4 regions of the Colwellia sp. NW0002-52-1 genome follow, and region 2 is predicted to be linked to each of the others. Evidence: predicted binding sites of a transcription regulator. Region 2 holds the regulator's gene; each other region holds the start of a gene.

What was found. Region 2 encodes sigma-54, which starts transcription at its own class of promoters, with help from an activator protein. Its sites were predicted from a motif close to GTTGGCACGNNNNTNGNNT; they were not measured.
Region 1: AC27H3_RS01215 (PEP-CTERM sorting domain-containing protein) is a predicted target of sigma-54. The motif match lies at 2,121-2,139, and genes of this name have one in related genera.
Region 3: AC27H3_RS11810 (PEP-CTERM sorting domain-containing protein) is a predicted target of sigma-54. The motif match lies at 2,710-2,728, and genes of this name have one in related genera.
Region 4: AC27H3_RS12915 (flagella assembly protein FlgT) is a predicted target of sigma-54. The motif match lies at 6,723-6,741, and genes of this name have one in related genera.

Annotation. Positions count from the first base shown of each region.
Region 1 covers NZ_BAAJLU010000001.1:297,498-305,864, forward strand. The annotation lists gene AC27H3_RS01210 (PEP-CTERM sorting domain-containing protein) at 131-844, opposite strand; gene AC27H3_RS01215 (PEP-CTERM sorting domain-containing protein) at 1,382-2,008, opposite strand; gene AC27H3_RS01220 (substrate-binding periplasmic protein) at 2,547-3,239, shown strand; gene AC27H3_RS01225 (RMD1 family protein) at 3,499-4,320, opposite strand; gene htpX (protease HtpX) at 5,127-5,999, opposite strand; gene AC27H3_RS01235 (AsmA family protein) at 6,320-8,266, shown strand.
Region 2 covers NZ_BAAJLU010000002.1:240,856-249,222, forward strand. The annotation lists gene lptC (LPS export ABC transporter periplasmic protein LptC) at 1-513, shown strand, start outside; gene lptA (lipopolysaccharide transport periplasmic protein LptA) at 545-1,024, shown strand; gene lptB (LPS export ABC transporter ATP-binding protein) at 1,025-1,756, shown strand; gene AC27H3_RS03805 (RNA polymerase factor sigma-54) at 1,817-3,322, shown strand; gene hpf (ribosome hibernation-promoting factor, HPF/YfiA family) at 3,357-3,644, shown strand; gene ptsN (PTS IIA-like nitrogen regulatory protein PtsN) at 3,674-4,126, shown strand; gene rapZ (RNase adapter RapZ) at 4,133-4,987, shown strand; gene AC27H3_RS03825 (HPr family phosphocarrier protein) at 4,993-5,271, shown strand; gene mgtE (magnesium transporter) at 5,672-7,030, shown strand; gene pmbA (metalloprotease PmbA) at 7,159-8,367, opposite strand, start outside.
Region 3 covers NZ_BAAJLU010000011.1:42,033-50,399, reverse strand. The annotation lists gene AC27H3_RS11820 (PEP-CTERM/exosortase system-associated acyltransferase) at 1-428, shown strand, start outside; gene AC27H3_RS11815 (ThiF family adenylyltransferase) at 516-1,406, shown strand; gene AC27H3_RS11810 (PEP-CTERM sorting domain-containing protein) at 1,812-2,654, opposite strand; gene prsT (XrtA/PEP-CTERM system TPR-repeat protein PrsT) at 2,808-5,537, opposite strand; gene prsT (XrtA/PEP-CTERM system TPR-repeat protein PrsT) at 5,744-8,367, opposite strand, start outside.
Region 4 covers NZ_BAAJLU010000013.1:20,008-28,374, forward strand. The annotation lists gene AC27H3_RS12890 (phosphoglycerate kinase) at 193-1,371, opposite strand; gene epd (erythrose-4-phosphate dehydrogenase) at 1,443-2,456, opposite strand; gene tkt (transketolase) at 2,554-4,536, opposite strand; gene AC27H3_RS12905 (hypothetical protein) at 4,896-5,030, shown strand; tRNA gene AC27H3_RS12910 (tRNA-Arg) at 5,245-5,319, opposite strand; gene AC27H3_RS12915 (flagella assembly protein FlgT) at 5,517-6,680, opposite strand; gene AC27H3_RS12920 (FlgO family outer membrane protein) at 6,991-7,638, shown strand; gene AC27H3_RS12925 (LPP20 family lipoprotein) at 7,676-8,140, shown strand; gene AC27H3_RS12930 (flagella synthesis protein FlgN) at 8,298-8,367, opposite strand, start outside.

The sequences.
Region 1 (8,367 bases), on a different contig from region 2:
TTGTTCCAACCTAAACATTTAAACTATCAACAACATAAATTTAACAGTTCTCTCTAATTTGGAGTCCACCAGATACAAAAAAACACCAATCATAACAATTGATGTTTTTACACATTTAAAGAAGAAATTATTAAGCTTTCTTGTTAAATTTACGTGCTGCTAAGCCCATAATCCCTAATGCAAAAATAGCCAATGTGGATGGCTCGGGAACACTAGTGGTTTCTGTAGTAATAGAGACATTATCAAACCCTATATCAAATGGACCACTATTATCAGCTTGAGCAAATCGAACTAAAACGTTTTGTCCCTGCAAACTTAAAAGTGAAGCAGTTATATTTTGATTAAAAGATGTCCATGCTTGAGTATTATTGTCTCCAGGGTTTGTTTGAAGCGCGCTAAATACGATATCACTTGGTGCAACAGAATCGAAAAGTGAACTGCCTAGTAGAATCTCTACACGAAATTGTTGGTTACTTACATTATTGAACGCTAAAGTATTTGGGCTAGAGAATCCACTACCGAAGTTTTGATAGGCATAATCAAAAGAGAAATTAGCTGATAAAAGGTTATTAGGAACTACAACTGACTGCCAAAAAATGTTCTGACTTGGACCTGATTGATTTCCAGCGAATGCATAAAAATCTGAAGTAGGAGATGCCCCCAGTTCTGGATCGCCAGATGCAGGAAGAACTGTTTGTGTCGAGCCGCCAGACTGTGAAACAGACCAACCTGAAAAATCACCTGTCTCAAAATCACCATTTGTAATTAATCCAGCAAATGCTGAACTTGCACAAACAGATAAAGCCAAACTAGCAACTGTCGCCTTCAATAATTTAAATTTCATGTAATGTCCCTTAGTTATTTATTATTTCTTTTATATAAGGTAAATGAACTAGTACAAGCTTTTACCTGTGTTTTACTTTTACTTCTGAAGTAAAGCAAAAAGCACACCAAAAGAATAAACCCTATAAATTTCAATAAAATAAATTTATAGAGTTTATTGTCTATTTATTAACTGTAAAATAATTCGACATAAACAAGTTACTAACTAATTGAATATTTGATAAAAATCTAACTATTTAATATTTTGTTATAAAACCTGTCATGGTGGTTCAAGAATATAAACACTAAAAAAATGTATGTTCAAGGGCGCATAATTTAAATCTACTTTGCCGAGCTAATTTCGTTAACGCTAGCTATTGATATCAATAATATCTAAAACAGCACACTCCAAGCAGCTTAAATAGCGTAATAAATAGCAAAATAAGAACTTCAAAAATTAATAAACTTAATGCATCTAGGCTGCATGTTTGAATTCACCAGATACAAAAAAACACCAATCATAACAATTGATGTTTTTACACATTTAAAGAAGAAATTATTAAGCTTTTTTCTTAAATCTACGTGCTGCTAAGCCCATAATACCTAAAGCAAAAATGGCCAATGTAGATGGCTCTGGAACGTCGATTGCCGAAGCTCTAAATACAACTTTTTCATACACTCCGCTACTGTTACTAGCATAGTTTCCAACTTTGTATCCAGCAGTATAGTCATCATGCATATGCCATGATAACTTTGATAAAGCACCATTATCAGCAGATGTATCAGCGGAGTTTAAAGTCACTGTTTCACCTATATCAACAAAGCCCATTGAATAATCGTTTCTAAAATACCAAGATGCACCGTTATAGTCGTTCGTAGCATTACCTAAGGTATAGTTTAACAAATCAGAATAAAGCACAGCAGAGCCTAAGGCTATGTTATTAGTTCCAATATCTAATGCGCCAATAAAAACATATTCATCTAGAGCAATTCCAGCAAACATTTCGTAGTCATGGGCGTCTTGTGATCCCCAGTTTGACTGAAAGTTTAAACTCCATCCGTTATTGGTTAAGGTACTTGTATCGATATCGGTTTGTATACCAAAAGGTATCAAAGTAGCACTAGCAAAACTACTTACAGACAAAAAACTACTTACAATTGCAACTTTCAAAATTTTAAATTTCATTTGATATTCCTTTTAATCCCTCAGCAAACTCTCTTGAGGTAAATACTAAAGTGAAACAACATCACTTACTGTTTTCTAAGCTAGACACACTCATTAATACACAAAGCATCTAAAGCACAAAACAAGCCAATTTAAATTTATCCTTTAATTTCAAATTATTAAATAAAATAAAATTCAACCCACTGTAATTACTGTAAAAAAAATGGACATAATAATTTAGCAAATGAATTTAAGGCATAATGTTAATAAATATATTTTGTAATCAGCAGCCCAAAACTTATAGTCATAAGTTTATTTTATAGTTGAGATAAATTATCTTGGCTGTAACCTAGTTCAGTAGGCTGCATCGTTTATTTCAAATAAAACCTCTTGCTCACATATCTTGTACTTCTTTTTTTACCTACCTTATAATATATAAAGTTTTACGCCCTAGTTTTGAGCCATTACATTGTTAAAAAAATATATTACTTTTTTGATATTTATATTATCAATTTCCCATGTAAATTCAGCCTTTGCTGCTAAAGAAAAAGTGTTAACCATGTGCGTTTCACATTTTCCGCCGTACCAGATTGTACTGCCTAATCGAACACCTATTGGTGAAAATATTGCCGCTACAACTTATTTTTTTAATCAACTCGGCTATGAAGTTCAATATACACAGGACAACTCTATTTGGCGTTGTTTAGGCATGTTAAAAGCTGGTAAAGTGGATATTATGTCGGGTTTATTAGACGCACCTGAACGTCGTGAATTCGCACACTTACTTGTATATGGCTCATTAAATAAGAAATCTCTTTATGTTAACCAAAACGGCCCAACAATAACTAAATTTGCAGATCTTAAAGGCTTAAAAATAGCGGTATTGAAAGGTATAAAACAGTTTGAAAAATTTGATAATGCGCCCGATGATTACTTTGAAAAAGTCTATATTAATGATATGGCGGCTGCATTTCGTGTTCTAGCCGCTGGTAAAGTTGACGTTGTCATTTCAACTGAGTTTAACGAACTCGAAAAGTTTCAAAGTTCGAGTAATAAAGGGATAAAAAAAATGACCGTCGATTTAGATGATGCCGCATTACTTTTTATGGCTTTATCAAAGAAATCTAAAATTGCTCATTCAGCTAAAAAATATGAACAATTGTCGGAAGAGTTTTACAAAAATAAAGAATTTCAAAAAGTTATTAATAATTTTAAATTAGCACACCCTGAGCACTATGCTCCTGCTTTATAAATTCGCTTAAAGGAACTTCTATTCCTAACAGGGAAAAATATTAGTAAAGCGTGATTTTTTAAATTTTTTTTCCCAGATAGTAGCTAACCAAAGCTCTTACCTATAAGTTGAAGCTTTATAGTTAAATGATGTACCAATTTAAAACGCTGATGTACAAAAGTTTTTGAATACAAAAGCGCCTAATTAACTACATTAGACGCTTTAAATATTCCTAAAGCTACTTTAGGTCTTTGCGCTGCACATTAGAGTATTCTGCTGATTAAGCCATTAAGTTTTTCCATTCTTCTGCCAAGAATATAACAATTTCAATGGCGATCAACACGATGATGATCCACTCTAAAAATGATGAATGTTGATGTTTTTGCTCTTCAGCTAGCACTTCAAATAGCTCATTAATGGTAGAAAGCTTTTTCGATAATAGCTCTATACGTTGATGTATATCCATATATCGAGCCATACGCTGATAAGCCACTTCATGCTCCGGGTACTCCCAAAAAAAGTCAGGTGTATCTAATAAGCCATAATGCAGAATAATGTCGCTTTTAGTACTTAATAACGTGCCTCGAATTTTAGCTATTTCTTTTGGGCTAATCGATATTTTGCCAAACTTAGCCAACTCTTCTGGAATATGGGCATAGTCTTTAATCGAGTTTTGCGCTTGCACCTCATATTCCATAAGCTTACTCGATTGCGCCAACGCATGACTTATGGCTAAACGCGTTAAAGGATCATCGTCTGGCAAGGTAATAAGATCTTTTTTAATCATCAATTCGCTAGCGAATGTAAAGCTTAAATGTTCTTCAATTTTTTCAAAATGCGTTGTATTGTCTTTTTTAAGGCTATTAATTAACGCTTGGCGCTCAACTTTATCAACCGCCCAAAACACCACTACACCGTAATCAAATATCCAATATTCGCCAGTAGATACAACTATTTGCACCGCATCTCTGTAGCGAGTTCCGCCTTCAAAAAAACGCTTGTCGATATTAGAATTCTCTGATGAGAAGTCATCACCAAAGTTGTAAATAGATAAGTTATCGTCGCTAAAGACAATGCTATTATCTGTTATTAGTTGTTCCATGGTTACTCATTTAAATGACAAAACTATTTATGTGTTTGATACGCGCTGCATTAGTGCATGTCGCTGATTATATTAACTATTATTCTAAATTCCCTAAGTTTTCCCTGACTTATTTAACAATACACAAGCAATACCTTAGTCGCTATTTAGCTTAAGTATCTTATTCACTAGGTGCTCATTTTCAAATACACATATAGAATAAATTATTTGCCTAAACTTCTGTTTTTTTACGTTATAAAACAATAATTAAAATCCTACCTAAGTAAAAATTTCGCTGATTTTGCACTTTTATTAAAAAAGCTCAACATCATTTTTTTAATCAAGCTAACAAAAAATATTGAGAAAGTTAGTTCCGTTGAGAATAAAATTTTATAGACTTTATTAACAAGCACTTAAAAGTTATCAGAACATTTAAACCGTGTGAAAGTCAGTAGCGTCATTCAAATATTTACGAAAAATAACTGCACAAGTTATTCTCAATAAAATTTTTAGTCACAAAAACATCCATATATATCGAATGAGGAGTGGTTCATCACTATCCTTGTTCAAGATTCTTGTTCAAGGTTTATACAAAGAGTTTTCGAAGATTAAAATGGCGAAATGAGTTGGAGCGACTTGCGTTTGTTTTTGGCTGATTTAATTAAGCTAGGTTAATAAAAAACATATCACATTACGCTGGTATTCTTAAACGCTACCCGCAAATAATGCCCATTTGAAAACAAAAAGCGCTAACCAAGGTTAGCGCTTTTTACATATTACTTAGCAAGCGTGTTTACCGATAAAACTTTGCTTTTGTAACCCTATTTCTACATAGACTTTAACGCATTAATTCGATCTTCTAGTGGCGGATGCGTAGCAAATAATTGGCTAAATGAAGACTTAGTATTTATACCAAATGCCATCATAGAACCTTCTAAATGGCTTTCTTGGCTACGTTTAAGTCGCTCTAAAGCACTAATCATTGCTGATGTACCAGCTAACTTTGCGCCGCCAATGTCGGCACGAAATTCTCTTTTTCTTGAAAACCAAGCCACAATAGTACTCGCTAGCACACCTAGCAGCATTTCTAGTACAAATACGATGCCAAAATAAGCAAAGCCACCTAAACCTGCACCATTTGAATTATTGCTTCTAGTAGCGTTATCGATAAGGCCGGCAATTACTCGCGCTAAGAAAATTACAAAAGTGTTTACCACCCCCTGCACTAGCGTTAGCGTTACCATATCTCCATTAGCTACATGGCTAATTTCATGGCCAATAACTGCTTCAGCTTCTTCTTGTGTCATGTGCTGCAATAAACCAGTACTAACCGCTACTAAGGCATTATTTTTATTGGCACCGGTTGCAAAAGCATTCATATCGGGTGAATCAAAAATGGCTACTTCAGGCATACCAATTTTAGCTTGTTGGGCATAACGCTTAACCGTTTCAAGTAACCATTTTTCAGTGTTATTTTTTGGTTGTTCAATCACATAAGCACCAACAGAGCGCTTTGCCATCCATTTCGACATTAGCAATGAAATAAATGAGCCACCAAAACCAAAAACACTCGCCATAACCAGTAAGCCGCCCATGCCCTGACGATCAATGCCAAATACTGACATTAAAATGCTCATGGTAATACTTAGCACAACCATAATCGCTAAGTTAGTTAATAAGAATAAGACAATACGCTGCATGTTAAACTCCAGTAATTGATCGCAACCTTGACATAATATGTCTAATTTATTTTTAATCAATACATTTTTTGTGTTTGTTTGTATATTTTTACGAGTGCTTCAGATAAGTCAGCATCATAATAACCTAGTAACGCTATAGGTATGCCACAATTTTAAAACATACTTAACGGCATGTACTCCAACCTATTTTCAAGCAAAATTTACCTATTATAATAATTTGCTTGGTTTACAAAATACTCGAATCTTTATTTGCCTATTCGATGAATTTAATCTTCTTTTTTACTATAGTAGGCAATAACTTTAGTTATCTAAGAGCTGTTATGAAAATATTTTTAAAATCCATCGTTATATTTATTCTTGCCATTGTTTTATTAGCCGTGGTTGCAACACAGTTAATATCAACAGAGGATATTGTTAACCGGGTAAGCACTAACGTAGAACAATCTACCGGACGTACATTAACGGTTGATGGCGAACAGAGTTTACGTGTTTTTCCTAGCTTGTCGGTAACATTAAAAGATGTGCATTTTTCTAATGCGGCAGGTGGCTCTAAGTCAGACATGGCAAGCATTAGCGAACTACTGATTCATATTCCGTGGCTTTCAGTGTTTTCGGGGGAATTGGCGATTGAAAAATTTGTGATTAATAATCCTGACATCCTCTTAGAGAAGAATATTGATGGCAGCGTTAATTGGCAGTTTTCAACATTAACAGGCGCAGAAAAAAACACAGAAAACAATACCGAAAATTCAGCAAATAAAGGTCAGTCGGTTACCCTGCCTAACGGTTTTGATATTAGTTTAGGCCAAGTAGAAATTAATGCCGGCAAGCTCACTTTTATTGATCATCAAAATAAGCAAACACAGGTAATCGACCAACTAAATTTAGCGGTAAAACTGCCTTCTTTACAACAACCCCTTAAACTCACGGGCAGTGTAAGGTATATGGCGCAAGTGCTTGAGCTTGAATCGAGCATAACTTCACCCGCTAAGGCCATAAATAATCAGCCATTTTCTGTAGAATTAGATTTATCATCCGCTTTGCTGAAATTAAATTACCAAGGTGAAGTTATACAACAGGGCAAAGAGTTAAGCGGCAAGTTATCGGTTTCCGGTGACTCTGTTAAAGAGCTACTCAACTGGCAAAATATTCCATTGCCAGCTAAAGATGAAGCATTCAATAAGTTTTCATTTAAAAGTAATATTGGCTTTGCTAACAATAAGCTGAGTCTAGAGCAGTTAATTGTTAGTTTAGACGCCCTAGAGTTTAAAGGCACAACTAGCATCGCTTTAACTACGCCACTTAATGTTGAAAGTAAAATTGATCTAGGCGTGCTTGATCTAAATCCATACTTGCCTGAGCCAAGCACTGTCATTGAAACACCACCAAGCGATGATAAAGCGGCTCAACCCATAGTTTGGGATAATACCCCGGTTGATTTGTCAGCATTAGGGTCAATAAATGCCAATATTTCAATTCAATCGAGTCAACTATTGGTACGTGATATCAAGCTTGGTAAAAATGAATTAGCGATTGTGTTAAACAATAGTGTTGCTGATATGCAATTAAAAAGTTTCGAGGGTTATGAAGGTAATGGCAGTGGTAAAATTAGGGTTAATGCGAATAAAAAACCTTACCAAATCACGACTAAATTTGAGCTAGCTAATATTAACGCCGAGCCCTTACTTACCGATGCAGTTGGCTTTGACAAACTACTAGGTAAAGGTCACTTAGCTTGGGATCTTTCAACTCAAGGGCTTAGCCAACGTGAGTTTATTAATAAACTTAATGGCCAGCTCGACATTAGCTTTATCGACGGTGCAGTTAAAGGCTTAAATTTAGCCGCTATTGCAAAAAGTGCGAGTAACATAATGCAAGGTAACTTATCTGCAGTAAGTTTAGACAGCGACTTTAGTAATGCAGAAAAAACTGACTTTGCCGCTTTAACCGGGAAATTTACACTTAATAACGGTGTCGCTAATACTGACAATTTATCTTTAGATAATCCCTTTATCAGAATATCGGGCACTGGTGATATCGACTTACCTGAAACCAAAGTCAACTTGCATATTAAATCAAAGCTAGTAGCGTCAACTCAAGGCCAAGCAGCAGAAAGTACTGACTCTGGTGTGGTAATACCAATTAAAATTACCGGACCATTTCATAAAGTAAAAATACGCCCTGATGTAAGCTCCGGCGCTAAAGATAAAGCAAAGGAAAAGGTTAAAGACAAACTCAAAGACAAATTAAAAGGTCTATTTGGCTAGTAAATTAGCTGAATGAATTGGCTGCGTTAACATTCAGCGATAGTTTATATTTACTATCGCTGAGCTTTTTTTGAGAGCTGCCCTGTGTAATTAATTATTAA
Region 2 (8,367 bases):
TACGCCCTACTTGAATGGTTCGGAGCTAAGAAAGAAACCAGTAGCACTCTAGAAGTTGCTAATAACCCAGAATTTATTGCTGAAAACCTCAACAGCGACGTTTACAAGTCGACTGGCGCATTATCTTATAATGTTGAAGCCCAACGCATGGAGCACTATGCGCAGCTAGAAGTAACCCATTTTGAATACCCTCGTTATACCTTATACCCAAAAAATAACAAACCAACATGGCAGATAAGCGCTAATGAAGGCACACTGTATAACAACAATCGTGTAAAATTAAAAAATCGCGTACGTTTAATCGCGACTGATGAAGAAAGTTTAATACAGGAAGTACACGGAAAAAATTTAGAAATGGATCTTAAAACGAATATTATCAGCTCAGAGCAGACTATCTTAATATTAGGTAAAGGATTTACTATGTATGGCTCAGGATTAATTGTAGACTTAAACACAACACAGATGACATTGACCGAACATGTACAAACCATTTATAAAAAAATTAAAAAATAGCCTTATTGGCATAACTGCATGCGTAATATTAATGCCGCTAGTAAGTGCAGAAAAATTCAACGTAGACCAAGAAATTAAAATTTCTTCGTCGCGACAAGCTGCGGATCTAAAAAATAAAATATTCAGTTATATTGATAACGTTATTATTTCCCAGGGTTCGCTTACCATTAATGCCGAGCTCGTTCAGGTAATCACTCAAAACGAAAGCGATAATAAAATTTATATTGCTAAAGGCTCTCCAGCAACTTTTGAACAGACATTGCAAGACGGTAGCCCAATCAACTTACAAGCAAATGAAATTAGATATGAGCCACACAAAAATACCGTTGTAATTTCTGGTAATGCTTTGCTGCGTCAAGAAGGCAGTGAAGTTAGCGGCAGTAAAATTACTTATAACTTTGAAACTGAGTATGTGAATGCCGAAAGTTTAGAAAATGCCAAAGTTGAAACTGTGCTACAACCTAAAAATAAAACTGAATTGCCAAAAAAATCTAAGGAAAAGCAAGAGTAAATGTCTATTTCAACCTTATCAGCCACCGGACTTGCTAAAGCTTATAAAGGCAGAAAAGTCGTTAAAAATGTCAGTATGAAAGTTTCTGCTGGGCAAATTGTTGGTTTATTAGGACCTAATGGCGCAGGTAAAACTACTTCATTTTATATGATTGTTGGATTAGTCAATAACGACAGTGGTTCCATAGTATTAAATGATGAAGATCTGACTTTGTTGCCAATGCATGAGCGTGCTCGAAAAGGTATTGGCTATTTACCTCAAGAAGCTTCAATTTTTCGTAAACTTACGGTTTATGACAACATTATGGCCATTTTACAAACGCGTAAAGCATTAAATGATGTAGAGCGAGAAGAAAAGCTTGAACATTTACTCGAAGAATTTAACATCAGTCATATCAAAGACAACTTAGGTATGAGTTTATCTGGCGGTGAACGCAGACGCGTTGAAATAGCACGAGCATTAGCTGCAGATCCAAAGTTTATCCTGCTTGATGAACCTTTTGCGGGTGTTGACCCTATTTCGGTAGGTGATATAAAAAAAATTATCCTACACTTAAAAGAACGCGGCATCGGTATCTTAATTACCGATCATAACGTTAGAGAAACTCTTGATGTTTGTGAGCATGCTTATATTGTTAGTCATGGTGAGCTTATCGCAGAGGGAAACTCTAATGAAATACTTGCAAATCAACACGTAAGAGATGTATACCTAGGTGAACAATTCACGTTATAGTGAGTAACATAATCACGCGGTAATACTATCATGTACTTGAACAGGGAAATGAAAACGTAAATGCGTCCTACTCTGCAACTCCGTATCGGACAACAATTAACGATGACCCCGCAATTGCAGCAGGCTATAAAGCTGTTGCAATTATCAACTTTGGATTTACAACAAGAAATTCAAGAAGCTCTTGAAAGTAATCCACTCCTTGAAGTTGACGAATCGCCAGATAATAATTCAGAAAGTACTCCTGATCACCTCGAAGAAGGTTACTCTGCAGGTGTTAATGAGAGTGCTGAAATATCATCAGATGGCAGCGAAGACTCTGCACCAACAATTGATGAGATAAGCTCTTCAGAAGGCTTAGCAAAAACTGACATTCCTGAAGAATTAAACGGTGATACAACCTGGGATGACAATTTCAGCGCAAGTGCGAGTAGTGGCGGTGTGGGCGTTGCTTCAGAAGACTACACCTATCAGGGTGAAACTAAAGATTCCTTACAAGACCACCTAATTTGGCAGATGGAGCTCACTCCTTTTAGCGATACCGATAGAGCCATTGCTGTTGCTATTATTGAGGCCGTAGACGAAGCAGGATACTTAACCGTTAGCGCAGAAGAAATACTAGAAAGTGTTGGCATTGATGATGTAGAGCTCGACGAGATTGAAGCTGTACTGAAACGAATCAATGTTTTTGACCCGGTTGGAGTAGCTGCTCGCTCAATTCCTGAATGTTTGCTTATTCAACTTAACCAGTTTTCAAAAGATACGCCGTGGCTCGCTGAAAGCAAACTAGCCGTTACCGAGTTTATCGACTTACTTGGTAATCGTGATTATCGCCAGCTTATGCGTAAATTACGCATAAAGGAAGATCAATTACGCGAAGTTATCCGTTTAATCCAATCTTTAGACCCTCGTCCGGGTGATAGCGTAATCAAAAGTGAAGAACAATATGTTATTCCTGACGTATCTGTTGAAAAGAAAAATGGCCGCTGGACCGTTGAACTCAATCCAGATACCGCGCCAAAGTTATCGGTAAACCAGCAATATGCAGCTATGTCTCGCACGATGAAATCATCTGCAGATAGCCAATTTATTCGTTCAAATTTACAAGAAGCTAAATGGTTTATCAAAAGCCTAGAGAGCAGAAACGACACCCTATTAAAAGTGTCTAATTGTATTGTACAGCGCCAGCAAGGCTTCTTTGAACATGGCCCTGAAGCTATGCGCCCTATGGTTCTAAATGATATTGCCGAAGCCGTAGATATGCATGAATCAACTATTTCTCGTGTTACTACACAGAAGTATATGCATACACCCCGGGGAATTTTCGAGCTAAAATACTTCTTCTCAAGCCATGTAAGTACCGAAAATGGTGGTGAATGTTCATCAACTGCTATTCGTGAACTGATTAAAAAACTTGTCGCCGCAGAAATACCTGCAAAACCATTAAGTGATAGTAAAATTGCTGATGTATTAGCAGAGCAAGGTATAAAGGTAGCAAGGCGTACCATTGCCAAGTATCGAGAGTCACTTTCCATACCGCCATCAAATCAACGTAAAAGCTTACTGTAGGCGGTTGCATTCACCCAAAAGAGGAATTAAGCATATGCAAATTAATCTTAGTGGACACCATGTCGATGTTACCGACTCATTACGTGATTATGTAAATGAAAAGTTCGAGAAACTGGAGCGCCATTTTGAACATATAAATAATGTTCATGTGGTTTTAACCGTAGAAAAGTTAAATCAAATTGCTGAGTCAACGGTGCATTTAAGTGGCTCAGAAGTACATGCGAAAGCGGAGCATAATGATATGTATGTTTCAATTGATGCATTAATTGATAAATTAGATCGCCAAATATTGAAATACAAAGGCAAAATCAACAAACATTAGCGCCATGTCGCTTTAGGTTTTATAAGTTTATGAAGTTGCAAGACATCTTAACTCTAGACTGCACTATTTGTGCTGCTCCGGGTTCCAGTAAAAAACGTATTCTAGAATACTTAAGTAGTCTGGCTGCCGAAAAATTGCCTGAACATGATACATTTCAGCTTTTAGAGAGCCTTGTAAAGCGCGAGAGAATGGGTACAACAGGTATAGGAAATGGCATAGCAATACCACATGGACGCATAGACAATACCTGTCAACCGGTTGCCGTTGTTATTACAACAGAAGAGCCCATTGACTTTGACGCTATAGATAATCGCCCTGTAGATATTTTTATCGCGCTATTTGTGCCTGAAAACGAATGTCAGAATCACCTATGTACTCTGCAAAGTATTGCTAAAATATTTCGTGAAAAGCAATTTTGTAAAAAAGTGCGTAAATGTCAAAATAACCAAGAATTGTTTCAGTTAATTCAACAGGCGAGTTAAACCTCAATGAAATTAATTATTGTCAGTGGCCGTTCAGGGTCAGGTAAAAGTGTTGCGCTGCGTGTATTAGAAGATTTAGGCTACTATTGTGTTGATAACATACCGGTCAATTTATTGCCGGCTTTAATTCATACCGTTATTAATGATTATGAAACTGTTGCCGTAAGCTTAGATGTTCGAAACCTACCCGCTGATCCAAACGATGTTCCAGAAATTATTGAGTATTTGCCAAACGCCGTTGAATTAAGCCTTCTATATCTCGATGCTGATGATAGCGACCTTATTCGACGTTTCAGTGAAACTCGTCGTTTGCATCCACTTATTAGACAAAATATAGCCCTAGATCAAGCAATGGCGTTAGAGAAAAAGCTGCTTGAACCTATTGCAAGTCGTGCACATTTATATATCAATACCAGCCAATTAACTCCACACCAGCTAGCTGACTTAGTGAGAGAACGGGTTTTAGGTAAAAAATCGGGTTCTATGGTGGTAGTTTTCGAATCTTTTGGCTTTAAGCATGGTGTACCACAAGATGCAGATTATGTCTTTGATGCACGGTTTTTACCAAACCCATTTTGGGATAAAGAACTTAAAGGCTACACCGGCTTAGACAAACCAGTACAAGACTTCCTCGCTAGCCAACCCATAGTCACTAAATTTATTTGGCAAATTAATAGCTTTATGATGACTTGGTTGCCGCACTTAGAAAGAAATAACCGTAGTTATATTACCATTGCTATTGGTTGTACCGGCGGTATGCATCGTTCCGTATATATTACTGAACTGCTTGCAAATAATCTGCGTAAAGAACGTAAAGACGTACAGTCTCGTCATCGTGACTTACCTGTTGCTAGTAGCTAACGCTGATGAATATACAAGCCAGTCGCAATGTATTAATTATTAACAAGCTTGGGCTACATGCCCGAGCGGCAACTAAACTGGCACAGTTGAGCCAAAAATTCACCGCTAAAGTCACTATTGAATTAGATGAAAATCATGCAGATGCAAATAGTATTATGGGCTTGATGTTGCTTGCCGGCGCGCAAGGAAAAACCGTTAAAGTAGTGGCCACCGGTGAAGATGCAGAATCTGCTCTCGATGAAGTTTGCCAACTGTTTAGTAATAAATTTGATGAAGCTGAATAACAGTACTTCGATTAATTCAATACTTTGTTAAGTCAATAAAAAAGCTGCGAAATATCAAAAATTACGGTAAACTCAACCCGTTAAATATTAACATTCGATACCCTATAAAATAATGAATTAGCTAACTTATCGTTAAAGTTGGTAATTTAGCACAATCGAATTACCTCAAGCATATTCATAATAGGCGCTGCCTGAAAAATCGAAATACTTTACATTTTGATTTAATCGAATTTTTACCCAATAGGCATCATTTAATAGAACGTTAATAATAGCCTTTTATAATTGAGGCCATTTAACTGTTTGGGTCAACGTCAGCTGTAATTAGCACAGCCGTAAATAACACCCGACAACAAATTTATCTTTAATAGTTTTCATTTTTGTAGCGGCAAAAGGTAAAAATATGCCGGAAGTTTCCGAACAAGAATACAGTCATCAACGCCTACAACAGGTAAATACTGCCCTCGATAGCGGTATGTTTGTCTATGTCAGAAAATTACTGCAAGACATGCCGGCATACGATCTTGCCCTACTTTTAGAGTCGTCTCCTAGCAAAAGCCGAATGGCGCTTTGGCAGTTAATTGATGCTGATCATCATGGTGACGTACTCGAAGAACTCAACGAAGAAGTTCGAAAAAGTATTCTTAAAAACATTAACCCTGAAAAGCTTGCTGCCGTTGCAGAAGGTATGGACGTTGATGATTTAGCAGAAGTCTTCAGAACATTACCTGACACTGTTTATCAAGAAGTATTGAACGCCATGGACTGGCAGGATCGCAGCCGTGTAGAAACAGCGCTCTCATTCGAAGAAGACACTGCCGGCGGTATCATGAATACCGATACCATTTCTATTCGGCCCGATGTTACGGTAGATGTGGTGTTACGCTATTTACGTTTACGCGGCAAGTTGCCAGAAGCAACCGACTCTTTCTATGTTGTTGACCGTGAAGATCATTTCATCGGTGCAGTTTCTTTATCATCCATAGTAACCGCTAAAGCCGAAACTATTATTTCACACCTAATAGATAAAGATATTCAAGCGATTACCGCGGATCTAAACGAAAAAGATGTTGCGCAGTTATTCGAACGTTACGATTGGTTCTCTGCACCAGTAATTGATCACGAAGGTCGCCTGCTTGGCCGTATTACAGTCGATGATGTCGTTGATATTATTCGTGAAGAAGCCGAGCATTCCATGATGAGTATGGCGGGTTTAGATGACGAAGCCGATACCTTTGCCCCAGTGCTAAAAAGTACACAACGCCGCTCTATTTGGTTAGGCGTGAATTTAATTACTGCGCTAATGGCCGTTGCTGTTTCGAGTATGTTTGAAGGTATTTTAAATCAATTGGCTATTTTAGCTGTGCTTAATTCGCTTGTCCCTAGTATGGGGGGTGTTGCTGGTAATCAAACGTTAACGCTAGTTATTCGTGGTATGGCACTTGGCCATGTTGGTGAAAGTAATTCACGAATACTATTATATAAAGAGTTAGCCATCGGCTTTTTTAATGGTTTAATTTGGGCAGTATTAATTGCTTCAGTGGTAGCCATTTGGCAGCAAGATCTTATGCTAGGCGCCATTATCGCTTTTGCGATGCTAATGAACATGACCGCGGCCGGTATTGCTGGTGTTACCGTGCCTCTTATGCTGAAAAAAATGAACATTGACCCTGCATTAGCCGGCAGTGTTATTTTAACAACCGTAACCGATGTAGTAGGTATATTCGCCTTTTTAGGCACAGCAACGTTAATGTTAGGGTAATAAAAAAGCTGACAGTTTTAAGCTGTCAGCTTTCAGTAAATACAAAAGATAGCTTTCAGTTTAAAGCTATCCGTTAGACAAGCTGCCTTTTACTGACAGCTTACAGCTCATAACTTGAAACTTTTTTGTTAGCTTCCTGCTATTTGCATTTCATTAATAATAATTGAACCGGTGCGAATGCTACCCCGCATATCGGTATCGTTACCTATTGCGACAATACCTGAGAACATATCCTGTAATTTACCGGCGATGGTAATTTCATCCACTGGATAAGCGATTTCACCATTTTCAACCCAAAAACCTGCTGCACCTCTTGAATAATCGCCAGTAACAACATTAACACCTTGGCCCATTAATTCAGTGACTAATAAGCCCGTGCCTAAAGTTTTTAACATCGCATCAAAATTACCACCTTTGCCTTCACCTTGAATACCAAGTTGCCAGTTATGAATTCCGCCAGCATGACCGGTTGTTTGTAGGCCCATTTTACGGGCTGAGTAACTGGTTAAAAGATAAGTAGCTAAATTGCCATCAGTAATAATTTCACGATCAATAGTCGCAACACCTTCAGCATCAAATGCGCCACTGGCTAAAGCTTTTTTCAAATGTGGACGTTCGCTAATACTTAAAAACTCAGGAAAGATTTTTTTGCCTATTGAATCCATTAAAAATGACGATTTACGATACAAGTTGCCACCACTAATCGCAGCGATAAAATGCCCAAAAAGTGTATTGGCAATATCAGCACGAAACATAACAGGCACCTTAGTGGTTGCTAATTTACGCGCACCTAATCTTGACAATGCTTCGATAGAAGCTTGCTGGCCTATTTTAGCGGCACTTTCCATGGCATTAAATTCACGACTAACGGTATAAGCGTAATCGCGCTGCATATCATCACCTTCATTGGCGATCATCACACAACTTAAACTGTGACGTGTACTTGGGTAGCCTACGATTTGCCCATGACTATTACCGTAAACTTTAAAACCTTCAAAACTTGCTAAGGTAGCACCATCTGAATTAGTAATGCGTTTGTCATAAGCTAAAGCGGTATCTTCACATTCTTTTGCTAAGCTAATAGCTTGCTCTGTGGTTAACTCTTGCGGGTGATATAAGTCCAAATCTGGCGGATTCATGGCTAAGAGTTCTTTATCAGCCATGCCCGAGCATTCGTCAACTGAAGTATATTTTGCGATATTAACCGCCGCTTCAATCGCTTGCTTTAAGGCTTTCTCAGATAAATCCGCTGTTGAAGCACTACCTTTACGACCACCTTTATAAACAGTAATCCCTAAACCACCATCATTAGTGAATTCAACATTTTCAACTTCACC
Region 3 (8,367 bases), on a different contig from region 2:
AAGAACTCCACCCACGTAACTTCCCTAGAGAAGAAATAGCTGAAATATCTCGCCTCGCGGTTAAAGCTGACTTCAGACGTCGTAAAACCGATAAATTCAGAGGTTCAGCTGTAGGTGCAATCAATGAGCCGACCTACTCAGAAACTGAATTACGTTGTTTCCCATTCATCGCCATCGGCCTATACATGGCCGCAGCAACAATGAGCATGGAAACAGGTGTTAAGCATGTTTACGTTATGATGGAACCTAGGCTAGCACGCAGTATGAAATTTGTCGGTATAAACTTCATTCAGCTTGGCGAAGCAATTGATTATCATGGAATAAGGGCGCCGTATTATATAAACCCGAGTATTTTCATGGAAAATTTATCACCAGGCTTTAAATGTTTATTTAAAGAAATACAAAAAGAAATTTGTAGTCAGCTCTGATTTAGTTACCCCAGATTACTTTTTTTAACTATCATTAACGTATGAACAGTCTCAATAGAATTAAGTTTTTAGTATATAAGGATCCCCATGTTTAACTATGAAGAAGCATTCTCACGAAATATTGGTTGGGTTACTCAAGAAGAACAACAAAAACTTAGAAATACAAAAGTTGCCATTGGCGGCTTAGGTGGCGTTGGTGGTGATCACACAATAGTGTTAGCGCGTTTAGGTATTGGTAATTTTCACATCTCAGATCTTGACGAATATGATGTAGCCAACTTTAACCGCCAAGCTGGCGCAAATATGTCGACACTTGGAAAGGCTAAAGCTGCAGTAATGGAAGAGACGGTAAGAGGCATTAACCCTGAAGCTACCATTAAAAATTTCAATGCAGGTATTAATGAAGAAAATCTTGATGAATTTCTAGATGGTGTTGATATCTATGTAGACAGTCTAGATATTTTTGTATTAGAAATCAGACGTAAAGTATTTCGTCGCTGTTACGAAAAGGGCATTCCTGCAATTACAGCTGCACCAATGGGAATGGGGACTGCATTTTTAGTATTTATACCTGGAAAAATGTCTTTCGATGAGTATTTCGCTATAGTTGATGCCGCTGCAAATGCCAGTGAAGAAGAAAAATCACAAATATTTAACGATAATATTATTCGTTTTGTAATCGGTGTTTCGCCGTCTGTTCAACAACGTCATTATTTAGTGGATAGATCATCCGTTAATTTTCTTAAGAAAAAAGTTCCATCAACCTGTATGGGTATTTCGCTTGCAGCAGGCACCTTGTGTACTAACGTATTAAAATTAGTGCTAAACCGTGGAAATGTTATACATGCTCCGCATGGTATGCATTTCGACGCCTACAGAAACAACTTAATTAAAACCTGGCGACCATGGGGTAATAGAAACTGGCTACAACGCTTCATGTTTTGGCGTGTTAAAGAGTTATTGAAAGAGAGCAACTAATACATATTGTTGTTATAAACTAATAAAATCGCCTTTGGGCGATTTTTCTTTGAATGAGCCGAGTAATATTACGTATTTTACAACACTGCAAGCACATTGCCTTGCATCACTTCTCTACCAAATTTAATCACTAACTAAGGGTTATAAACTACATAGTTAATCAGAATTACTATTATTATCTTCATATTTCATAATCACTTATAAAACATAGGCCACTTAACATTTTTATATAGTAACCAGCCTTCACTAATTTAAAGTTTTTACTTGCTCACTCATCACATGTTTTTATTCTCATAACAATTATTTTTAAAGGTTTCTAATAGCACCTTGAACTAAACTTAAAGATTATAGACATAAAAAAACCGCCTAATGGCGGTTTTTAGTTTAGCTAAGGTTAAGTGCTAATTAAGAGTTACGACGACGTGAGCCGGCAAAACCTAACAAACCTAAGCCTAAAATAGCTAAAGTAGTTGGCTCTGGCACATTAAATGTAAGTGATGCGTTATGACCTGCACTTACATATACTTCGTTACCAGATTGACCGATAAAACCTGCACCACCGCCTACAGCTGTGATTAGTGAATTAGCACCATTTACAACATTTTGATCGATAGTCAAACGAATATCTGTAAGTGGGTTAGCAGCTAAGTAATCTTCAAATGAAATTGGAGTACCATTTTGGTCGAAAAATAATACGTCATCTTTCAATATATCAGCAGGACCAGCAATAGATAATACATCTTGGTTACCAGCTGTAATGCCACCTGAAACGAATGTAGATGACATTATTTTTTCAGCTGGAGTAACACCATCAGTGTAACCCTGCCATAAATCTAAAGTACCAGAAGAATATACAATGCCATTAGTAGGGCTAAATGAACCAACTAAGTCTACACCAAATGATAAATATGAACCTGCAGATATACCTTCCATAAATAATGCTGAAACGTTAGGTGAAGATAATAAAATATTTTCTGTACCATTGCTTGTCATATCAGAAAAGCTTGAATATACATCACCTAAACCTAAGATGTTATTACCAACTAAGTTTGCACCGGCATAAGTACTCACTGCACCTGTTGCTACATTTACAACTGTATGTGAATCGTAGAAAACACCTAACTTGTCAAATGCAGATGTAATGCTAGCGCCGCTGTCGTTTAAGTCTACTTGGATTGAGTCAGCATAAGCTGTATTAAAAACTAATACACTTGCAACTGCTGCTGCTTTTAATAAAGTAAGTTTCATTTTATATTCCCTTTTGTATATTAAATTTAATTAATGTTCTTGCTTGTTAGTATCAATGCACATAGCAAGCCAACTTTTCAATCGATTGATTATAATGGGTTTTATTTATAGTCGTTTTTATTGAAAGCCAAAACTGTAAAAATACCTGACATACTAATATACTCTTTCCTCGTTAGCATAAATCGTATTAAACATTAATGTCATTTCAGCATCTAAGCTTTCTACCTTTATAGAATCGCGTAGACTCTTAACGGCTTCTAAATCATTGTTCAACATATAGCCTCTTGCTAGCCATACTTTATATTTATTGTTTGCTTGTTCTAATTCCACAGATATTTTTAAATGGTAGGTTGCTTGGCTGTACTCTTCTAACGCTAATAAAATAACCCCTAGAGTATTTTGTACAGGGGCTAATTTTGGCGCTTTCTTTACAGCGATTGTTGCATATGTTTTCGCTTCGCTATAACGCCCTTGAGTATAATAAAACCAAGCTATATTGTTTATCGATACAACACTGTTGTTTGTATCCACTAACAATTTCTTATAGTACTGTTCTGCTTTTGAGGGGTATTTCCCCTCGTTTAATTCGGCTAATTTATAATTCAATAAAATAACATTGCTCTCTTTAAATTGTGCAATGTGGCTTTCTAGTAATTCAATTGCGGCGTCAATTTCAGTTAAGTTTTGTAATGCTTGAGCAAGCTCTAATACCACTATTTGTATAGGGTTATCTTTATAGGCATTACTTAAAAGCTCTTTAGCTAAAGTATTATTGCCTTTAATTAACGCTACTTTCCCCGCTATACGAATATATCTAGCACTTTGCTTGTTTTTAACTTTATTTAAAGTTTTATCTGCCTGCGCAATCTTCACCGTTTCAATATAAAGACTACTTAATAGTAATAACAATTCGTCATTTAACTCATTACTATTCGTTACGATAAAATCCTCAATCACTTTAATTGCTTCTGCTTTTTTGTTACTCGCATTCAAAAATATCGCTTTACTTTTAACAAAATCAGGGTGACCAAAAGCGAAGCTTTCTATAGTATTTAAACTCTCTTCTGCCTCTTTTACTCTATTTAATGATAAGAGCGCTCTGGCTTTTAATAACGTCAACTCCAATTGTTCAGGTGACACTAATAAATAGCGAGTAGTAATGTCTAATGCCTGTTCAAATTCTTTATGAAGTAAGTAAAACTCAGTCAAAACTATATGCCTATTAAGGCGTTTTTTATCTTCTGCCAATTGCGTAATAAAAAACTGCTCTAAAGTTTTTTTATTTTTATCTTCTAAAGAAAACTTAAATAACGCGCGAACTGCATAAACATTAGAAGACGAGATAGAATAAATATTTTTGAGTAGCGAAATAGATTTATCTGAATCACCTTGTTTAAAGTAAACTTGGCTCAGTTTAAACATAGCACCTGTATGAGAAGGCTCTTTCACAAGTACTTTTTGATAAACTTCAGATGCTTTAGAAAGCTCACCTTGTTCTTGATAGACACTCCCCTCAAGTAGAAAAGCAGTTACTTCATTTGACGAAGATATAGACTCTGCAATTTCTAAAACTTTACTATATTTTTTATCTTGTAAATATTGCTGAGCGAGTAAAATTCTCGGCTCAATGCCATCATATCCATCAGCAATTGCTCGTTCAAAATCTTCTGTATATGAATTATCTCCTTCAATAATTTTTAACAGTCCCAATCTAAAATCTATTACACCTTCTTTTAGGGTTGCTGAATTAGAATCTCCTTCGATGAGTTCACGCGTTTTATTATAATCACCACTTTGAATTAAAGAGCTAACCATATCAGGTAATGTACTATCTATACCCGCGTCACCATAGGCTAACTGGTTAGACAGTAGCTTTATCATTTGATTTACAGGGTGGTCTTTTGCAAAAGCATCACTTAAGGCACTTAAGTAATTGTATGATGCTTCATACTGCTCAAGTTGATACGCACTTAAACCTGCAATGATTTTCGCCAAAACATCATTACTATTACGTAGTGCGATATCTGCATATTCTTTAGCTAAGGTGTACTCTTTCTCATTAAATTTTATTTCTGCTTTAATTCTATTTAATACAACGTTATTTTCAAAAAGTGTTAATAATAAATCAGCATTTTCTTCTGCTTTAGCGTAGTTCCTATATTTAGCATATTGATCAGCTAGCTGAAGCCTATGACTATGAGATTGAGGATAACGTGATAAAAACAATTCTAACTGCTCAGCTGCCGCTTCATATTTTTTTTGCACAACAAAGTTCGCAACTCGTAACTCGATTATATCTTCTTGGATAATATCTGCAGATTCCGCAGCGTTCAAAAATGCTAAGGAGGCTTTGTTCTCTTTATCTAAAAATGACTCCCATGCCATAGCTAATTTACTTATATTTTGATTATCATTAACCAAAATGATTTCATCCAGCATAGAGCGGCCTTTTACTATATCTCTACTCTTAAGTGCCGATAGAGCCAAGTATAACTTTGCTAGTTCATTCAATTTATTTTCTTCAGTAATTGCCGCCAAGTAATCTATATTTTCAAGTCGATAATTAACTTTCAATAGTAATAAACTAAGTTTATCATCTGAAAAACCTGCCGTTTCAGCTCTTCTAAGTTCTTTTTCAGCATTTACCCATAAGCCTTGCTGCACGTAAACTGAACCTAATAAAAAACGCGCTTCTGCATTATCTGCTTCAGTTTTTAATACATTTTTCAGATTGATAATAGCCACACTTTTCTGGCCGTCATTAATCGCTGTTTTTGCTTCAGCCATATATTCAGTTGGCGTTTTATTGTCACCACAACCAAGCAATATGGTTGATAATAAAAGAGCTGAAATGGCTAACTTAGGGTTACTATTGATATTCATATTAATTCCTTAAATCTTGATTATGCAACTTCCAAATGTTCGCTCTACGTCGTTTAGTATACAAAAGGTATGTGATAGTTATTCACCTGAATAACTTTAAAACGAAGAGCACTGCGGGCTAACTGAATGAAGGTTTATAATCCTTAGCCTTTACTAAGGCTAAGAAGATAAACCTGATTCTTAAATACAAATTAATTAAATTGATATTAGTTTGCTGACGACTTTAAAAGCTTTAATCTTACATTTTGTTCAGGATCTTCTGGCTTTAAACGTCTTAAAATTTTACGTGCTTCGTCATTTTTATCATTAGCGATAAGCACCTCAGCATAGTTAAGCACAATATTAATATCAGTGCCTCTTGATAATTCAAAAGCACTTGTTAATGCTTTGAGTGCAATGTTTTTATCGCCCGATTTAAGTAAAATCATACCTCGCGTATCAAGTACACTAGGATGCTTAGGCGCTAATTTAATTGCTTCAGATGAATATTTCAAAGCAAGTTCTAAATTGTTATTTTCAAGATTTAGCCACGCTAAATTATTTAGAAAAACAACATTCTCAGGACTATCTTTTAACATTCTTTCATATAGCGGTATAGATTTTTCAGGTTGTTGCTCGAGATAAAAGCTTGCTAATAAAGAACGAACTTGGGTGTCTGAATCATTTGCTTTTAAAAAGGTTTTCAACGTTTGAATTGCTTCATCACCTTTTTGTGCTTGCTTTTGCGCTAGTGCAACTAGCATTGCATTTTGGCTTGAAGGGTAAGCTTTATAAAATGGTGCTAATTTTTTAAGTGCCACAACATAATTTTTTTCAAGAAAAGCTATTCGTCCTTCTAGGCCTGATTGAAGTGCAGGATTAACTTTCTCAAACTGAGAATCTTGGTAAAGAGTTTTAGCGTCATCCAACTTGCCAAGATTTAATAGCAACTGTATTTTAACAATTTTCACCGCTAAGTTCTCTTTATGTTGCCCTAACAATGCTTTGTTTAAGTATTGTAATGCTTTATCTGCTTGCCTTTGTTTAACATAGTATTCAGACAACATTAAAACAGGCTCAATATGATATGGGTTAACTTGAAGCCATTTTTCAAGCGCCGTTACTAATTGAAGTTCATTCTGCTGTTTTTTATAAATAGATAAGCGTTGTAACCATGCTTTTTTCGGTGTTTTAACATTAGTTTCAAGTGCGTTTGAAATATCTAAAGCTTGAGCTAAGTCTTCAGATGCAATAAGTGCATCAATATAAAGTAAATTTAGAGCAATATTACTGCTGTCTTTTTGATATGCCAATTTAATCTTATCTAGTGCAGCAGGCTCAGGCTTTACTGAATACAAGTATCGTAATGCTCTCGGGTTATCTGGAAATTTATCCACCGCACGTAAAGCAAATTTTTCAGCCTCTGTGTTGTTTCCTTCAGAAAAATTAAGCTTCGCTAATTCGGTGAGTGCAAAGAGATTATTTTCATCTTTAGTTAAGCTAGTTTGTAATGCTTTTTTGGCTAAATCATCTTTTTGCTGCGCAATGTAAACTGCCGCTAGCATGTTATAACTTCCCGCTAAATCGGGCTGTTTCTCCTGCCACCCTTGTGCAACGTTTAGCGCCTTATTAAAGTCACCTTTTTGTAAAGCAGCATAGGCAATAGCAAGTTCAACACCTTCAATATCTGGATTTTCTTCAAGCGCTAGTTCTAAATCTTCCACACCAGAGGGATCGTTCATCATTAACTTTAAAACGCCCTGACGAACACTTTGTTGAGCACTCAATTCAACATCGCCATCAGCTTGTTTCGATATTAATTTAGCATCTTCGACAGCGCCTAGCTCAGCGAGCTGATAACTCATATTAGATAGAAAATCGACCCCTTCCGAGGTTGTAGCATTAAAACCTACAAGTGTGTCGTTTATATCTTCAATTAGCCCCAACTGAAGCTGACTTATTGCCAATATTTTTCTTGCATAATGACTAGGTGGTAACTGTTTCGCTACTGCATTTAGGTGGAGATGAGCGCTCTCAAAGTTATTTAAATAAAACGCGCTAGTACCCGCTATTAATTTTAAAACAGGTAAATTATAGTTTTGATTTAATGCGGTTTCAGCATACTCCTTAGCAAGCGTGTAGTCTTTTCTTTCAAACAAGGCGACTGCTTTAACATAGTTAGCAATAGGCTGAGTGCTTAATACCGAGAGGATCTCATCGGCATACTTCTCTGCTTCATCGTAATTCCCATCCCTAAGTAATGCATTAGCAATAAGTAACTTAGTAACCCCTACTTGTGGTTGTAGGTCTGCATAAAGTTGGTAATTTTCTACGGCTTGCGAAAAATTATTTAAGGCAAAGGCAATATGGCCTTTTAACAATAAAGCATCAATATTGTTCGCGTCTGCTGATATAGATTTGGTTACGCTCAAAAGCGCTTCTTCAGCATTGTTTTCAGCAAAATCTATATACGCTTGTGCTAAAAAAGTATAAGAATTAGCTTCAGACAACGCCTTTAATTCAAAGGCGGTTTCTTTAGCCAATTCAATTTTATCACTAAGCAAAGCGGCAATACTTTTATATGACAAATATTTTATTTTACTTAATAAAACTAAATCTTTGCCGTCTTCAAGTAGATTTAAAATATCTTCATAGTTTTCAGTTAGCAAAAAGGCTCTAGCCAATAAAGGCACGACTTTACTTGCATCATAATTTAAGGTGTTTGCTCGCCCTAATTCTTTAACAGCTGCTAAACCATTGCCTTGAGATAAGTATAATTGACCAAGTAAAAACCTAGCCTCAGGGTTTTCTGCATCAATTTTTAACGCGTTCTTTAACTCTATTTCGCTGA
Region 4 (8,367 bases), on a different contig from region 2:
CTATACCTTTATGTAGATGTGTATCAAAGGGCTGTATGTTGAATAGTTACTTTTATTGAATGACATTAATGCACTTTTTCGGTTTGCTTTGGAAGTTGTAAATCTTAATTTACTTGTTTTTTAGCATAAAAAAATAGCAGTGTATTTCTACACTGCTATTTTCGTTGGTTATTAGTTTTGTGTAATACAGACTTATTTTTTAGCGCGAGCTTCCAAAATTGCCACAGCCGGTAATTTTTTGCCTTCTAAAAACTCTAGGAAAGCACCACCACCTGTTGAAATGTAAGAAACTTTATCTGCAATATCATATTTATCTACTGCAGCTAAGGTGTCGCCACCACCAGCAATAGAAAATGCTTTACTGTCGGCAATAGCGCGAGCGATAGTTTCTGTGCCTTGACCAAATTGGTCAAATTCAAATACGCCAACCGGGCCATTCCATACAACAGTGCCAGCATTAGCAATAATCTCTGCTAAGGCTTTAGCGCTTTGTGGACCAATATCAAAGATCATATCGCCATCAGCAACGTCATTCACATTTTTAAGTGTAGCAACGGCTGTTTCAGAAAACTCTTGTCCTACAACCACATCGGTTGGTACCGGGATTGAGCCATTATTGTCATTGGCTTGTTTAGTTAAGCGTTTAGCTTCATCAACTAAGTCAGCTTCAAATAACGACTTGCCAACATTATGGCCTTGCGCGGCAATAAACGTATTAGCAATACCACCACCAACGACTAATTGATCAACAATGCCTGCCAAAGAATCAAGTACCGTAAGTTTAGTTGAAACCTTTGATCCACCAACTATGGCAACTAATGGACGGGCAGGGTTATCAAGTGCTTGTGATAAGGCAGATAATTCTCCCGCTAATAATGGTCCTGCACAGGCAGTTGGTGCATACTTTGCAACGCCGTGCGTACTTGCTTGTGCGCGATGAGCAGTACCAAATGCGTCCATAACGAAAATGTCACATAAAGCAGCTAGTTTTTTCGATAAAGTATCATCGTTATTTTTTTCACCAGTATTAAAGCGAATATTTTCAAAAATAACTAACTCGCCAATATTAACGTCTATGCCGTCAAGATAACTTTTAGCTAAACGAACAGGTACATTTAATGCAGCACTAAGATAATCGGCTACCGGTTGTAATGAAAACTCTTTATTGTATTCGCCTTCAGTTGGGCGACCTAAGTGCGACATTACCATCACTTTAGCGCCGGCTTCTAAAGCGTGTCTAAGTGTAGGTAGAGCAGCTCTTAAACGAGCGTCTGATGTTATTTTACCATCTTTAATTGGCACGTTTAGGTCTTCACGAATAAGCACACGTTGATTGTTTAATGCTAAATCGGTCATTTTGATTACTGACATGTTTATTTCCTGTTGGTAAAGGTTTAACTGTTAAGTAAATAATAAAAAATTCATTTTTTAGTGTTATCGAATTAACCTACTTTTGACATAGTATAGGCGGTATCTAATAAACGGTTAGCAAATCCCCATTCGTTATCACACCAAATAAGTAATTTAACTAAACGTTTGTGACTAACACGGGTTTGATTGCCATCGACTATGCTTGAGTGTGGGTCATGATTAAAGTCAATAGAAACCAATGGCTCAGTGGTATAGCCTAAAATACCCGCTAAACCATTACTTTGAGCGTCGATAATTGCCTGATTAATTTGTACGATAGTGGCGTCACTTGATAAGTTTAAACTCAAGTCCATAGCGGTTACATTGATAGTTGGTACTCGCACCGCTATTGCTTCAAAGCGGCCTGCAAATTTTGGTAAAATACGCTCAATACCCGCAGCAAGCTTAGTATCAACGGGAATTATTGATTGGCTAGCCGCACGTGAGCGGCGCAAGTCAGGGTGATAAGCATCAATAACTTGTTGGTCATGCATGGAAGAATGAATAGTGGTAATAGCACCACTTTCAACACCGAAAGCTTTGTCTAGTACTTGAATAACCGGTACGACACAATTGGTGGTACAAGAGCCGTTGGAAACTATTTTTTCAGTAGGCGTAAGTAACTGATGATTTATGCCGTAAATAATAGTGGCATCTAAGTCTTGCGAACCAGGATGCGAAAAAAGCACTTTTTTTGCGCCTTGGTTAATATGTATTTGGCCATCGGCTTGGCTGCCATATTGCCCCGTGCAATCAATAACGATATCAATATTATGTTTTTGCCACGGCAAATTACTTAAATCGGCCTCATGGCTTAACGCTATTTCATCACCTGCAATAAATAATTTTCCATCACTTTGTTGTACTGAAAATGAAAAACGTCCATGGGTAGAATCGTATTTTAATAAATGTGCTATACCTTCAGGCTCAGCAAGTTCATTAATAGCAACGAGTTTAAAGTCGGCGGTTCTTCCGTGCTCATATAATGCCCGAACAACATTTCTGCCGATTCTTCCAAAACCATTTATTGCTATATTGATTGACATATTTTGGGATCTTATAGGTAACGTACCTAGAAAAGGAAATAGCCAGCTAATAAGTTATTAACTGGCTATGTATAACGTTTGACGGTAAAAAACGCGCTTAGTTTAAGCTATTTACCGTTTTTACTACGTTTTCAGCAGTAAAACCAAAGTGCTCAAGCAGTACATTACCTGGTGCTGATTCACCAAAGGTTGTCATGCCAACAACTTTGCCACTTAAACCAACATATTTATACCAAAAATCGGTATGTGCAGCTTCAATAGCCACACGCTTAGTAACTGATGTTGGTAAAATAGATTCTTTGTATTCATTGTCTTGAGCATCAAAAATATTGGTTGATGGCATAGAAACAACACGCACGTTATCGCCTAAGCTTTCAGCCGCTTTTAACGCTAAAGCTACTTCAGAGCCTGTAGCAATTAAAATAACTTCTGGGGTACCAACACTGTCTTTTAAGATGTAACCACCTTTAGCAATATCAGTAACTTGAGTACTAGTACGGCTTAATGCTGGTAAACCTTGGCGTGAGAAAATTAATGATGTTGGCGCTTTTTGGCGTTCAACAGCGTTTTTCCATGCTACCGCTGACTCGGTTGCATCAGCAGGGCGCCATGTCACCATATTTGGTGTTGTACGCAAATTAGTTAATTGCTCAATTGGCTGATGCGTTGGACCATCTTCACCTTGGCCAATTGAATCATGGGTATAAACAAAAATATTCTGAATGCCCATTAATGCAGACATACGTACCGCGTTGCGTGCATATTCCATAAACATCATAAATGTAGCGCCGTAGTTAATAAAACCACCGTGCAATGAAATACCGTTCATAATGCCGCTCATACCAAATTCACGTACACCGTAAAAAATGTAGTTACCGGCAGCGTCATCTTGAATACCTTTTGAACCAGACCAAAGTGTTAAGTTCGAACCGGCTAAATCGGCTGAACCACCTAATAATTCTGGTAACATAGCGCCAAATACTTCAATCGTATTTTGTGAAGCTTTACGAGAAGCAACATTTTCAGCTTTTTCCTGGCATTCTTGAATGTAAGCGTTGGCTTTTTCTTCAAACTCTGCAGGTAACTCACCTTTAATTACACGACGTTCATACTCTGCTGCTAATTCAGGATGAGCAGCTTGGTAAGCGGCAAATTTATCATTCCAGCTTGCTTGTTCAGTAGCGCCTTTTTCTTTTTGATCCCAATCAGCATAAATATCAGCAGGGATTTCAAAAGGTGCATGTGACCAACCCAGTTTTTCGCGTGTTGCTGCAATTTCTTCATCGCCTAAAGGTGCACCATGACAATCGTGTGTGCCTTCTTTATTTGGAGAGCCAAAACCGATAATGGTTTTACAGCAGATCATTGAAGGTTTATCCGTAACTGACTTAGCTTCAGCGATAGCGGCGGCGATAGCTTCAGCGCTATGACCGTCAACACTTACAACATGCCAGCCGTAGGCGGCAAAGCGAGCAGGAGTATCATCAGTAAACCAGCCTTCAACTTCACCATCAATTGAAATGCCGTTGTCATCCCAAAATGCAATTAGCTTACCTAAGCCTAATGTGCCGGCTAATGAACAGGCTTCATGTGAAATACCTTCCATTAAACAACCATCACCTAAAAATACATAAGTGTTGTGATCAACAATATCGTGCCCATCGCGGTTAAATTGTGCCGCTAATGTTTTTTCAGCAATTGCCATACCTACCGCATTTGAAACACCTGCGCCTAATGGGCCTGTAGTTGTTTCAACACCGGGTGTGTAACCATATTCTGGGTGACCTGGTGTTTTAGAGTGTAGTTGACGGAAGTTTTTTAACTCACCAATCGGTAAATCGTAACCCGTTAAATGCAATAATGAATAAATGAGCATTGAACCATGGCCATTTGATAAAACGAAACGGTCACGATCAGCCCATTGTGGATCTGTTGGGTTATGCTTTAGAAAGTCACGCCATAAAACTTCAGCGATATCTGCCATGCCCATTGGGGCTCCAGGGTGTCCTGATTTAGCTTTTTGCACGGCATCCATGCTTAAAACTCGAATTGCATTGGCCAGTTGTTGACGCGACGGCATAATTGCTCCAATTATTGTAAGATTTGATGGGATATAATTGCGCTTATTTTCACCTAGAGTGCCCCTTGACTGCAAATTTAATTAGCATTTTTCTGGCATTATTTTTAACTAAGTTATATTTATCGGCATTTAAATGTGAAATGACCTGATTTAATTAATGAAATAGTAATTGCTAATTTGATAGCGACGATGTGAAAGAGAGCTAATAGATCTCTTTTGTTTTTAGTATTATGTTCACTGGAATCAATAATTGTTTAATTAATGAGCTTTTTGGTTGAATATCTATATAAGTTGCTTTAATGTTAATGCGTCGTATTAATAATAATTAAAAAAAATACTACATAACACAGGATTAAAGAATGAACAGGTCGTCGTCACGCGGAATTAAGCTGACTACGGTAATATTAGCGGTATTAATATTAGCAGTATCAGCGGTGTTGAGCACAGGCTCAGCATTAGACGACAAGGAAGTTACAACAGAGCAAAACAATTAAGAGCTTATCAATTAGCTCATTAAAACTACAAGCCCCGCATTGCGGGGCTTTTTTATGTACAGGATGTACGGTATGTCACGATCACATGGATGTGAAAGAGTGACGATGACAGGATGTACGGTATGTCACGATCACATGGATGTGAAAGAGTGACGTATAACGATAATTATTGATCGTTTAAATATAATTCAATGAAGTTTCTAGTAGCAATTGCTGGCGTCCCCTACAGGAATCGAACCTGTATCTAAGACTTAGGAGGTCCTCGTTCTATCCATTGAACTAAGGGGACTAAGCGCAAGTAATCTCATCACAAATACCCAGTATTAACTCATCTGAGCAATAAAGTGCTGCTTAAAGCCCAAGTATGCTACAACGTTTTTATTTATTTGTATTCAAAAAATAAATAAAATGAGCATTAACAGAGGTTTAATTAATATAATTAGCATTAATTAAACCTCTCGGTTCATGATATTCCTAACCTACTTTTTAGTATCTTACGGCTAAATCATTTATTTGAATATTGTCGAGAATATGTTGTTCGGTCGTGGTTGCATGAGCACTATCTTGGCTAACAGAAGTAACAATAACTTTATAAGGACTAATATTAAATCCGGTATATGAACGATTGTCATCACCCACAAAACTATTAAAGTGCAGTAAAGAAAACTCATCGCCAACTTGAACCCCGTGCCTTTTGCCTAAGTTGAAGGTAATTGAGTTGCCCTGAACTTGCACAATTCTTCCTTGGGTAGGTTGGCACATCATACTTTCATCAATGTCTTGCACCATATCATCCAAAGACATATTGATTTTTTGGCCATATTCACTCTGCCAAAAATTTTGACTAGTTACGTCTACATTCTTACGCTTATCAAATGACCATGGAGCAGAATTTAGGTAATGTTTATCGAAAATTCTTTCGCCGCTTGTACCATCATGAACATAAAGTGAGATATTGAATTGTCTTTGATAGATGTTACTTTGCCAAAACTGCCATTCATTGTTTTCATGGTCTGCCATCGAAAGATCTTGAATTTCAGAGAATAAAACATATTGGCTGTTTGACATGTTAGCTAATGACATGGCTAAGTTTTTTAAGCTCTGTGTTTGTAAGCTTTGGTTATAGCGTGAAAACTCTGTTTTACTTTGCAAAGCAAGTTTGGTGTCTAAATAAATACCTTTATGTTTTATTTTGTTGGCTAACTTTTTTATCAAGACTTTGTCAATTGCGTAAATGTTGCCAATGCTAGCTTGTTCACGATGCATTATATTACTGCGGGTTAATAACATAGATTTTTTATAGTCAGCAGCAAAGCACTTTTTTTCTTGTGGGAAAATATCGGCTCGAATGGTCACGGTAACCATATCACCTTCATAGCTTTCGCTAATTAACTCTAATGAATTGACACTGCCACTAGCTCGAATACTGATTTGATCTTGAGTGAGTAGACCATTAACAACTTGTTGTACGCTTGACACTGAAGCACCCGCAACCAATAAAGCTTTTTTTAATGCATTTTGCACGGCTTGAGCTTTTGCTGATTTATTATCACCATTTCTTATATTCGCAACGCCCTGCGATTCATACCATTGGCCAAAGCTAACGCTACTGTATAAAGCAAAACATAGGGTAATTAAACTTAAGCGCATAAATGTCTCTTTTAATAGGAAAACAATTTCTTTCTTTAAATTATGCACTTTTTGTGCCCATTAATACGTTAATCATTAAGCTAAGTTTATATATAAATTTAATACCGTTAGAGCACGTTATTATTGCCCGTGTTTTGTCTGGCCTATATCCAGCCGTTTAATTGTACTTTTTTAGCGCGAGAGCGAACGCTTACTTGCTTTTCGTATATATTGATTAAGGTAAGTTCTGTTTTAATTATAATATTGGCGCGGATCATGCTTTCATATTTGTATTAATTTTATGATATTTGCATTAATTGGGGATAGCTCAATGAAAAACTGGCTTATAGCTCTACTAATACCAACGCTTATGGCATGCACTGCTAAGACCAAAAATAATGACTTTTATGGTGCTAAGTACACAGAAAAAAAAGAAATTGACAGTTATTCTTTACCTCGCCATGCGATTAACGATGTGGTTAAAGGGCTTGCCTACCAAATGCTAGAAAGTAGCTCATTTGTTAGCCCTAAAACACCAATTGCTGTGGCATCTTTTGTTGATTTAAAAAACTTAGAATCAACAAATTGGCTGGGTAATCAACTATCTGAAAGCTTTGTACATGAGATGCAACGGCATGGCATGGTGGTTATAGACTTTAAAACTACTGGGCATATTCGTGTTACTGAAGAGGGCGATTATGTATTTAGCCGAGATTGGAAAGAATTACCTGAACGACAAATAATTGACTATGTAGTTACCGGCACCATGATGCAGCAAGAATCTGGCGTATTAGTGAATGCTAGAATGATTGGTATGCAGTCACGTGTTGTTGTGGCAACAGCGCAATCTTTTATTCCGGCTTGGGTCGTTGGCGATGATTTTAAAAATGACGAGAATGTTCAAATAAAAGACGGCATGATCTTACGTGATAGTACTATGTTAGCTGACGATGCTCGTGCAATTGCTATACAAAAGTAAAACACACTTGTTTAAAATGACAATACCGAAGGTGAATATGAATACGTTACGCAATAATATCGCAGTTTTGTTAAGTGCTATAGTTTTGAGCGCATGTTCTACGGTGTTTGATCGACATGTTGAATGGCAAAACGTAAAGCCAGAGCAATTTCCAGTGTTAACAGCTATAGGCCAAGCACCTATAAGCTTGCAAAAATCAACAGATAAAACACAACGTATGTTAATGGCAATGAAGGCATCAAAAATCGCTGCTTATGCTGAGTTAGCCGAACAAGTTTATGGTCAAAGTATTGATGGTAAAACAACAATGTCTAATCTAGTTGTTGAAAATCAACAACTAAAAGCATCTGTACAGGGTATTATCCGTGGGGCTAAAGTAGTTAAAAGCTACCCCGTTGGTGACAGCTACACAACGGAGTTAAGTTTAGACTTTAAAGATGTATATGAAATATATAATGCTTCTGCTAATCGTCAAAAAATTAGAAATATTAAGTATTATTAAAGTCGTAAATTAATGCCATTAGCCAATATCGTAAAAATTCACTATAAAAAAACCAGCTTTCGCTGGTTTTTTTATAGTGAATTTTTAGATTAAAGCTTTTATATCTACACTTGAGTCATTCAAGGTTATTTAATTATTCAACCTGAATTGTTGATCGCTAAGCTTTAATACCTAGGCTACTAAGTCCGCCCGAGGTTTTTCCTTTACTGTCATAGGTCATTGAAGAC